Regions from separate parts of the Cohnella suwonensis genome, predicted to be linked through region 1. Evidence: a T-box and tRNA genes for the amino acid it is inferred to sense, from the RefSeq annotation. Region 1 holds a T-box; the other regions hold tRNA genes.
The links. A T-box is a leader RNA that pairs with one kind of tRNA and senses whether it is charged. The one in region 1 lies ahead of argS (arginine--tRNA ligase), so its partner is inferred to be a tRNA-Arg.

Region 1 (3,273 bases):
CATCTGGCTTTGCGAATTTTCGTCGACAAGTCCTCCGTGGAAGTGTTCGCGGGCGATGGGGAAGTCGTCATGACGGCGCGGATCTACCCAGGAGAAGCCTCGCAAGGAATCAAGCTGTTCTCGGAAGGCCCATGCCGCGTCGTCTCGTTTCGGAAATGGGATATCCGTTAACGGGACGAACGCGCGGGCATTCCGCTCACATCTCCCTAGGGGCGGCGATGCCGAGCAAGCCGAGCCCGCTCTTCAGCACATTCGCGGCGGCGGCCGCCAAAGCGAGCTTCGACGCGACTTCCGCCGGGTCCGCGCCTTCGGCCAGGATTTTGCCGGCGTTGTAGAAGCGGTTGAACGATTTGGCGACCGCGAGCAAGTATTTCGCCACGACGAACGGCTCGTTGTCTCGAACCGCCTCCGCCAATACCGCCTCGAAGCGGGATAGCGTTTTAACGCACTCCCACGCCGGTTCCGCGGCTAGATAGCTGCCGTCGATCGGATATTTCGCGCGCAAAGCCGAATAATCGCCTTTCCCGAGCAAGCTGCATATTCTCGCATGGGTGTACTGCAAGTAAGGCCCCGTTTCCCCTTCGAAGCTGACGGCATCCTCGAGGTTGAAGTCGACGGATAGCTGCCGGTTGTGCTTCAAGTCTCCGAAGATGACGGCGCCGACGCCGACCGCTTCGGAGACTTTCTTTTTGTTCGGCAACGAGGGACTTTTCTCTTCAATAATAGCGAGCGCGCGTTCGACGGCTTCGTCGAGCACGTCCTCGAGAAACACGACCTTGCCTCTGCGCGTCGACATCTTCTTGCCGTTGACCGTCATGAGGCCGAACGGCACGTGCCGGCACGAAGCCGCCCAAGAATGCCCCAGCTTGCCGAGCACGGCGAACACTTGCTGGAAGTGCAAGCTTTGTTCCGCGCCGACGACGTACAACATTTCATCGGCTCCGAGCTCCCGTTTCCGATAGATCGCCGTGGCGAGATCCCGAACCGGGTAGATCGTCGAACCGTCCTTCTTCAAGATGAGGCATGGCGGCAGTCCGAGCTCCTCCAAGCGGACGACCTTGGCGCCGTCGCTTTCCTCCAGCAATCCCGAAGCTTCCAGTTCCCGAACGACGGCGTCGATCCGGTCATTATAGAAGCTTTCTCCCGTGTAATGGTCGAACGATACGCTGAGCCGGTCGTACACCCGATGGAATTCCTTCATGCTCTCGTCCACGAAGAACCGCCACAGCTCGTGCGTTTCCTCGTCGCCGCGCTCGAGAAGCGCGAAAGCCTCGCGCGCTTCATCTTGCAACGCCGGCTCGCGTTCGCTCTCTTCGTGGAACCGAACGTATAACCGCAAGCTTTCGGCGATCGGCTCGTTCCGTAAAGCGTCCGTGTCGCCCCATCTCCGGTACGCGACGATCAGCTTGCCGAACTGCGTGCCCCAGTCGCCCAGATGGTTGACTTTGACAACCTCGTGTCCCGTCGCCGCGTACAGGTTCGCCAGCGCGTTGCCGATCATCGTCGAGCGCAGATGGCCGATGCCGAGCGGCTTGGCGATGTTGGGGGAAGACATGTCGATAACGACGCGTTTCCCTTCGCCAAGGCGCGACCGTCCGTAGTCCTCGGCCAGGGCGGCGCCGACGATGTCGCTTTTCCAGTGCGCTCCGCCGAACGTCAAGTTCAGATAGCCGCCCAGCGCCGCGGCCCGCACTTCGCCATCTCGGCCGACTATGCCGTTGATCGCGTCCGCGAACTGCTCCGCGAGCTTCTGCGGCGATTGCCGAAGAAGCTTCGAGAACGTAAAGCAAGGCAACGAGACGTCGCCCATTTCCCTCTGCGGGGGGACTTCCAGCATGCCGGTAAGCTTTGCTTCCGTCATGTCCGCTTCCGCGGGCAACGACGGAGCGATGATGGACGCGGCGATTGTCGTCAACATGTTTCCCAACCTCCCTAATCGAATAAAGTCAGTGAAATGCAAAAATCCCCCGTCTCGTTAAGAGACGGAGGATGAATCCGCGGTACCACTCTTATGGCGTTCCGCCCGCGCGGAACCCACTCGTATGCCCGTTAACGGCGTGCCGCCGGGTTTCCCTACTTCGTCGTTTGTTCGGGAAACCGACTCCCGAGTGCGGTTCGCCGAGTTCTCGCGCCGGCTTCCACTGTCCCGGCTCGCTGCGTTCGAGAATGGCTCGGTTACTCTCTCGTTCATCGTCGATCATTTATTTTACTCATTATAGCCGCGCCGTCCATCCTTATTCAAGCCCCGATTTCGTATTTGAATTGATCGGGCGATGTGTATATAGTAGTAACAAGAGTAACGAGGCGCAAGGAGAGGGAAAGATGCCGGACAAACGGAGCGTAACCGTCGGGTTCCGCAGCCGGCAGCAGGACGGCGAGACGGACCTTGCCGGATTGCCTGGCGAGCTGTTCCGCCTGGCCGCGGGTTGGGCGCTGACGTACAAGGAACCGCCCGACGAAAGCGGGGCGGAGACGAACAACACGTTGTTCGTCCGCGACGGGGAGCTCAGGCTCAGGCGCAGGGGAACGGTCGACTACGAGCAGGTTTTCCGCCTGGGGGAAGAAGCCGTGCCGGGTGAAATGACGACGCCTTACGGCGCTCACGACGTACGGGCGCGTACGTCCATGCTGGCATCCGAATTGTCGGAGGCCGGCGGTTACGTGGAATGGGAATACGAATTGCTCATGCATGATCAGTCGGCCGGAAGCTTCCGTATCCGTCTCGACATTAAGGTTGGCTGAGTTCAGCGTGAATGTTGCTTAGAAACAACGTAGTTGGAATATTTAACTGTAAAATGTGCATGAAAAAAGATACGCGGTAAGGCCTTTGCATGAATTATATGCAAAAGTGCACTTCATTTTGCGGATTTCAACTGATGCAGGATGAATCTGGTGAAATTAATGTATGTATTACATCTATTTTACCAGATATCTGATTTTTAGCCGAAATAACTGCATGTTTTACAGTTCATTTGTCTGTCATTAAGCCACAACAGAGTGGAACACAGCCTTAAGGTTTGATATTCGGGAGGAACGAAAGCCATGAACGCATTGGAACAATTGCAAACATCGGTGAAGGAGGCGCTAGCGGACGCGGCGCTCGCGGCGGGGCTCGCGTCATCGAGGGACGAGCTGCCGGCGATCGTCCTGGAAGTGCCGAAGGACAAAACGCACGGAGATTTGGCGACGAACCTGGCGATGCAGCTGACGAAGCTCGCGAAGAAGAACCCGCGCCAGATCGCGGAAGCGATCATCGGCAACCTGGAAGCCGGA
Region 2 (3,273 bases), on a different contig from region 1:
AGCGGGATGAGGCATGGCTAACGAGAATAAAGCGAGCCGATCGCCATTGCCCGGCAGGAAAAATGAGCTGTTCCGAATGTCATTTCAAAGTGACATTGCGGGCAGCTCATTTTTTCGTTTTTCCCTCCAAGACCGGAATCCGGTCCTGCAGAGCGGATCCGGCCAATAAAGGCGTTGCAAGACCGGAATCCGGTCCTGCGGTGCGGATCCGGCCAATAAAGGCGTTGCAAGACCGGAATCCGGTCTTGCGGTGCGGATCCGGCCAATAAAGGCGTTGCAAGACCGGAATCCGGTCTTGCGGTGCGGATCCGGCCAATAAAGGCGTTGCAAGACCGGAATCCGGTCTTGCTCTAGTCAGGCGTGGCTTCGAACACAAATTAAACCGCCTCCGGGAGCCGGAGACGGTTCATGCGAGGGCTCGCGAATGCGCGGGCCGATTAAGCTTCTTTGTATTGGTGCATCTGCCGAATGGAGAGAGCTTCTTCAAGCAGCTCGATGAATTCCACGGAAAGGTTCATTTTCTTCGCTTCCCTGTACACCTCGAGCAGATGCTCGTCCTTCAGCGGGCGAAGAAGCGATGCTTTGTCGCTAAGCCGGCGGGCGGCTACCATGTCGATGTGGGAGTCGTGTTCTCTTTCATGGAAACTTCGGGTAGCAATGGGCGGTGAATGCATCGTGGAAGAGTTGTTCACCAAGTAAGGATAAGTACGATCTGACATTAATTTCCCTCCTCTGCGGTTCCTAGGAGATAACTATAATTGGAGGCAATTGGAATAACCTCATGGAAAGCATACCATGGATTGTCCGGATCGCAGAGGGGGTATTCAAAGATTTGAATTGTTGTTGACATATCGCGAATAGTGTGGTAATAGATGGGGCGATTTGGGCGATATCTGCAAAAAAACTCCGACATCCGGGTTACGGCGTCGGAGTTTTTCGTGGTTTAGGTGACTTTATCGATGACTTTGTCGATCAAGCCGTATTCCTGGGCCGTCGCGGCTTCCATGAAGTTGTCGCGGTCGGTGTCTTTCTCGATGCGCTCCAGCAGTTGGCCGGTACGCTCGGACAAGATGCCGTTCAGCTTGTCGCGAAGCTTGAGAATGCGGCGAGCGCGAATCTCTATATCGCTCGCTTGGCCTTCCGCTCCGCCGAGCGGTTGGTGGATCATTACTTCGCTGTTCGGAAGCGCGAAGCGTTTGCCTTTGGCGCCCGCCGCGAGCAGGAAAGCGCCCATCGAAGCGGCCATGCCGACGCAGATGGTGGACACGTCCGGTTTGATGAATTGCATCGTATCGTAAATGGCCATTCCCGCCGTAATGGAACCGCCGGGGCTGTTGATGTACAGGTGGATGTCTTTCTCGGGATCTTCGGCCGCCAAGAACAGCAATTGGGCGATGATCGAGTTGGCAACCACGTCGTTAACCTGCGTTCCGAGGAAAATGATGCGATCTTTGAGCAGACGGGAATAGATATCGTAAGCCCGTTCTCCTCGATTCGTTTGCTCGACAACCATAGGTACGAAACTCATGCTGGCGTCCCTCCTCATGAATGGTTTTATCTAATGTAACGCTTGCGGTTTTCTAATCATAGCGAATCCTCGAGCAAAAGTCAAAGAAAGTCAAAGGTGGGGAAAAGCCGATAAAAACAAAAAAACGACCGTATGGCACGGTCGGGGAAGTTAAATGATAAAAGTTGGCGCGCCCGTGAGGAATCGAACCTCAATCTCAGCCTTCGGAGGGCTGCGTCATATCCGTTGGACCACGGGCGCTCGTGAATGACAGCAAGAATTATTATAATCCGCGGGAAGTTAAAAAGCAAGGGAATGGACCATTTTAAATTTGTAATTTTCGTGTACGGCCGTACTTGCGCGAGAGGGGGATTTTAGCTAAAATAAAGGTGGGACTAAAAAGGTTGATGCGGGACGTTTTATGTCCAACCAACCGATGTCACCACAACATTCGCATCGAAGCCGGCAACAGCCATCCGGTCTCGGGAGGAAAAGCGGGAACTATGCGAAAAATCGTGGATATTCAGAAGAAGCTTCTACCCGATCTGCTGCAGGTCATGGAGAAACGGTACGACATTCTCCATCGCATCAACTTGGCGGGCATGATCGGCAGGCGCACGCTGGCCGCGAACGTCGATATGACGGAACGGGTGCTGCGAGCCGAGTTAGAGCTGCTACGCGCGCAAGGGTTGCTCGATATGGCCCCTTCCGGCATGACGCTGAGCGCGAGCGGCAAACAGCTGGTCGAAGAGATGGAACCGATCGTCAAGGAGTTGTTCGGACTATCGGACATGGAAGACCGTATGCGCGAGGCTTTCGGATTGAAGCGGGTCATTATCGTTCCCGGCAATTCGGACGAATCGGATCATACGAAGATGGAGCTCGGCAGAGCCGGCAGCCGCGTGCTGAGAACGAGCTTGTCGTCGGGGGACGTCGTTGCCGTCATGGGCGGATCGACGATGGCCCGCATGGCTTCGCAATTTTCCAATCCGTCTCAATTGAAGGATAATTGGTTCGTACCCGCAAGGGGAGGCTTGGGCGAGAGCGTCGATTATCAGGCGAACACGATCGCCGCGGAGCTGGCCAAGAGAACGGGAGCGCGTTACCGCATGCTCCACGTGCCGGACCACCTTAGCGAAGAAGCGTACCAGACGATCATGCAGGAGCCCAATGTACGCGAAGTGGTCGACATGATCCGGGGAGCGAGAATCGTCGTTCATGGCATCGGGGACGCCGTCACGATGGCGAGGCGAAGAAAGCTCAGCGAAGAGACGAAGGAAGAGCTCGTGAAGGACGGCGCGCTGGCGGAAGCGTTCGGCTACTATTTCGACCGGACGGGGAAAGTCGTTCATCGTATGGCGACGGCGGGGCTCAGACTCGACGATATCGAGGCGGCCGGACTTGTCATCGGCATCGCGGGCGGCCAGAGCAAGGGAGAAGCGATCGCTTCGGTTATGAGATTCGGTCACGACGACGTGCTGGTGACGGACGAAGCGGCGGCTTCGGAGGCGCTCAAGCACGTGTGAATCACGATGCGGACGCCGTATTCAGTTTTAAGCCCGAATAACGGGGAATCCTACAAAGTAACGAGGTCTCGGCGTTTTGGCGCCTGACATATAAAAAGGCTTTCATTCCAAGGAGGAAACCAATCATGGCAGTAGTAAAAGTGGGTATTAACGGATTTGGTCGTATCGGACGTAACGTTTTTCGCGCTTCCCTCAACAACCCGAACGTAGAAATCGTAGCGATCAACGACCTGACGGACG
Region 3 (3,273 bases), on a different contig from region 1:
CATTGAACGCGGTATTTCGAGCGATGGCGAATAGCCAAGTCCGGAAAGAGGACTGCCCCCGGAACGAACCGACGGCGGCGTGGCACTTAATGAACGTCGATTGAACGACGTCGTCGGCGTCGTGCCGGTTGCGAGTCATCGCGAACGCGTAGTTCCATACGTCTTGGCCGTAAGCCTTCATGACGTTCCTGAACGTCTCGTCGTCGAATGACGCCGCATGTTTCAGATGCTCGAAAGATTCGGACTCCAAGTCAACCACCTCGATCATTAGACAACGTCGCCGGTCAAATGGTTTCGCTTTCGCTGCATTTACGCTTTCCAAGCGACCAATATCGCGCCGGCGGCGATCATCGCGACGCCCAGAGCGTTGACCAAGGAAATCCGTTCGCCGAGAAAGAAATACGCGAGCGCGACGGCGAGCACGACGCTCAGCTTGTCGATCGGCCCGACTTGGGCGACTTTGCCGCCTTTCAGGGCGAGAAAATAAAAAAGCCAAGAAGCCGCCCCGGCGGCTCCGCTAAGCGCGATGAACGCCAGCGCCTTCTTCTGCGCGACGATATCCCCGAGCTGACTGAATTTCCCTTGAACGGCGACGACGCCGAGCAAGAACAAGGCCATAATGACGGCGCGGATGGCGGTAGCCGAATTGGCGTCGATGTCTTTGAGCCCGATCTTGCCGAATATCGCGACGAGCGCCGCCGTAGCGGCGGACAATAACGCGTAGACGAGCCAAACTCCCATAACGTTCCCTCCCGATTCGACAGTGTCCGCATTCGGCATGCGGTACAATTCCTTTATTATTTCGACGCGAAAGGGGATTATCATGCGGCGAGGTCCAAAATTCTTCATCATCGTTCAAGCGCTTGTAGCATTCCTTCTAATAGGAGGAGTACCGTTCGCGCAAGCCGAGAACGCGGGACATTCGGCGGGAAACGATCAAACATTGACGATAGCCGAATTTCTCGCGCTTGCGAACGAAGTTCTCGGATCGTCCGAAGAGGAAACGGACACCGGAGACCTGCATGTCGTTAGCCGCGCGGAAGCTGCCGTGTTGACGGCTTCGTTGTTGCATTTGGAGCTTTCGGAAGAGGAGGCTGGCGCCCCCTATTCCGATGCTGTCGGTTTGTCCCCCCGAGCTCTCGGCTCCATTCGGGCGCTGGCTGATTTACGGATCGTGAAGGGCTACCCGGACGGCAAATACAAGCCTTTTCGGCCGATAACGCGTTCGGAAGCGGCGACGATGCTCGGATTAGCGTCGAAGACGGGCTTAACGGGCGATCGGGTTTATGATCAAGCGGGCTCGTACGGTCCGGAATCGGGAACCGAAATCGTGTACGGGAACGTCATCGTATCCGGGCCAAGCGTGAAATTGCGGAATATGAACGTGAAGGGAAACATCGTGTTGACCGCGGGAATCGGGGAGGGAGACGTGAAGATCGATCGAGTAACCGCCAGCGGCAACGTGCTCGTCAACGGAGGGGGAACCGTGCCGATCGTAATAAAGGATTGCTCCTTCGAGGACGCGATCGTCGACGCGCCGAAGATGAAGATTCGCATTGCCATGGAAGGTGCCATAGAGATCGAACGGTTGGCGATCGAGTCGTCCGTCGTTCTCGATACGACCGCGATGAACGAGGAAGGCATGATCGTAGATCTCTTACTGAAAGACGTTGCGACGGTCATCGGGCGGGGGAGGATCGGACACGCCTCGATAAAAGAAGGAGCGGAAGAATCGACGTTCGAGATTCATGCAAGGGATGCTCCTTAAACAGAAAACCCGCCCATCGGTATCGGAAATACCGAGGAGCAGGTTTTATCGATTGCGAAATGGCCTCCCAGGAGGGATTCGAACCCCCGACCGCACGCTTAGAAGGCGTGTGCTCTATCCAGCTGAGCTACTGGGAGAAGTTGTGCCAAAGTGTCAGCTCAGACACGCAAAAATTATCTTAGCATATCGGGTGCCGCTTCGCAAGAATTAATCTTCCTCGTCCAACCGGGCTTTCAGAAGGCGAACGTCGGGTATGGCGATTCTTTTGTCTTGGATCGAGATCAGATTCTCGTCTTGAAGTTCCTGAAGCGCCTTGGACGCCGTCTCCCTCGCCGCGCCGACGCGGTCCGCCAATTGCTGGTGGGTCATTTTGACGGGCAAGACGACGTCGGTTTGCTGCCCGGGAGCATAGTCCGCGGCCATGCTTAACAGACGGTTCATGATTCTTGAACGGACGTTGAGGAACGTCAGGTCGTAAATTTGCCGGTTCGCGCGCCGCAATCGCTCCATCGTGTAATCGAGCAGATGGAAGGCGATATTTCGGTCGTACTCCATCAGAAGCAGGAAATCGCGGCGGCGCAAGCTGTACAGCTTCGTCGGGGTCAGGCATTCTGCGGTCGCCGAACGTGCCAGACCCGGTTTCATGATCGCCATTTCGCCGAACGCTTCGCCTTCCCTAAGCGATGCGAGAGCTATTTTCTTCGATTTATCGAACGTATAGATGCTGACGGACCCGCTGCCGATAAAGAATATTTCGTTACCCTCGTCCCCTTCGAGGAAGATCAGTTCCCCTTTGCGGTAAGATTTCTGATGCATGTACGGGATGAGTCGGTCGATCAGGGACGGTTCTATTTCGCGGAAAAAAGGAATGGAAGACCGAAGCTTTCCGCCGTCTACGGGCATATCTTTACCTCCTTGCTGGTATTCGTTATTCTCGAATCATTTTGACGATATGGAAAGTCATGTGTTTCATCAGGTCGATCTTCATGCCGCTTTCGTCCAATTCCACGACGGGCCTGCCGGGATTCGCCTTATTGACGGCGCGTACCGTTCCTCTCAAGCTGCCGGATAACGTCACCCTCGTTCCGACCGGATAAGGCTGAAAGGCATGCAGGAACGCTCGCACGACGGGATATCCGTAAGATGAATCTATTTTCGACATGACGAAGTCGATTCCTTCCGAGGGCGGCCGATCGTCCGATTCCCGATCGTTCATGAAGTAGTCGAAATCGCTTGCCAGCCCGCATATTTGAGCGGCTTCCAAGAAATGTCCGTCCGATATGCCGTACGGGAATCCGCGCCCGTCGATCTGCTCGTGATGCTGGAGCACGATTCTAAGCGATTCCGCGGGAATGCCGGATTGCTTGCGCAGATAGTCGTATCCGATAAGCGGATGGTGCAGCATAAGCCGGTCGTCATGGGGGAGCGCGAGACCGACATCGTGCAAGAGGCTGCCGATCGCGATTTCTTTGAGTTTCTTTTTGGAATAACCGAGCGCTTTGGCG

Region 2: it encodes a tRNA-Arg, which carries the amino acid that the T-box ahead of argS (arginine--tRNA ligase) is inferred to sense. The anticodon was not compared.
Region 3: it encodes a tRNA-Arg, which carries the amino acid that the T-box ahead of argS (arginine--tRNA ligase) is inferred to sense. The anticodon was not compared.

Annotation. Positions count from the first base shown of each region.
Region 1 is NZ_JBHSMH010000004.1:24,951-28,223, reverse strand. Features, by position in the region: gene ACFPPD_RS01425 (glycoside hydrolase family 32 protein) at 1-171, shown strand, start outside; gene argS (arginine--tRNA ligase) at 197-1,918, opposite strand; T-box leader at 1,976-2,200, opposite strand; gene ACFPPD_RS01415 (YwiB family protein) at 2,323-2,742, shown strand; gene argS (arginine--tRNA ligase) at 3,043-3,273, shown strand, end outside.
Region 2 is NZ_JBHSMH010000101.1:28,588-31,860, forward strand. Features, by position in the region: gene sda (sporulation histidine kinase inhibitor Sda) at 438-719, opposite strand; gene clpP (ATP-dependent Clp endopeptidase proteolytic subunit ClpP) at 944-1,528, opposite strand; tRNA gene ACFPPD_RS22605 (tRNA-Arg) at 1,694-1,768, opposite strand; gene ACFPPD_RS22610 (sugar-binding transcriptional regulator) at 2,011-3,033, shown strand; gene gap (type I glyceraldehyde-3-phosphate dehydrogenase) at 3,159-3,273, shown strand, end outside.
Region 3 is NZ_JBHSMH010000011.1:44,074-47,346, reverse strand. Features, by position in the region: gene ACFPPD_RS06430 (RNA polymerase sigma factor) at 1-268, opposite strand, end outside; gene ACFPPD_RS06425 (EamA family transporter) at 310-741, opposite strand; gene ACFPPD_RS06420 (S-layer homology domain-containing protein) at 824-1,768, shown strand; tRNA gene ACFPPD_RS06415 (tRNA-Arg) at 1,829-1,905, opposite strand; gene ACFPPD_RS06410 (Crp/Fnr family transcriptional regulator) at 1,976-2,671, opposite strand; gene ACFPPD_RS06405 (HD-GYP domain-containing protein) at 2,697-3,273, opposite strand, start outside.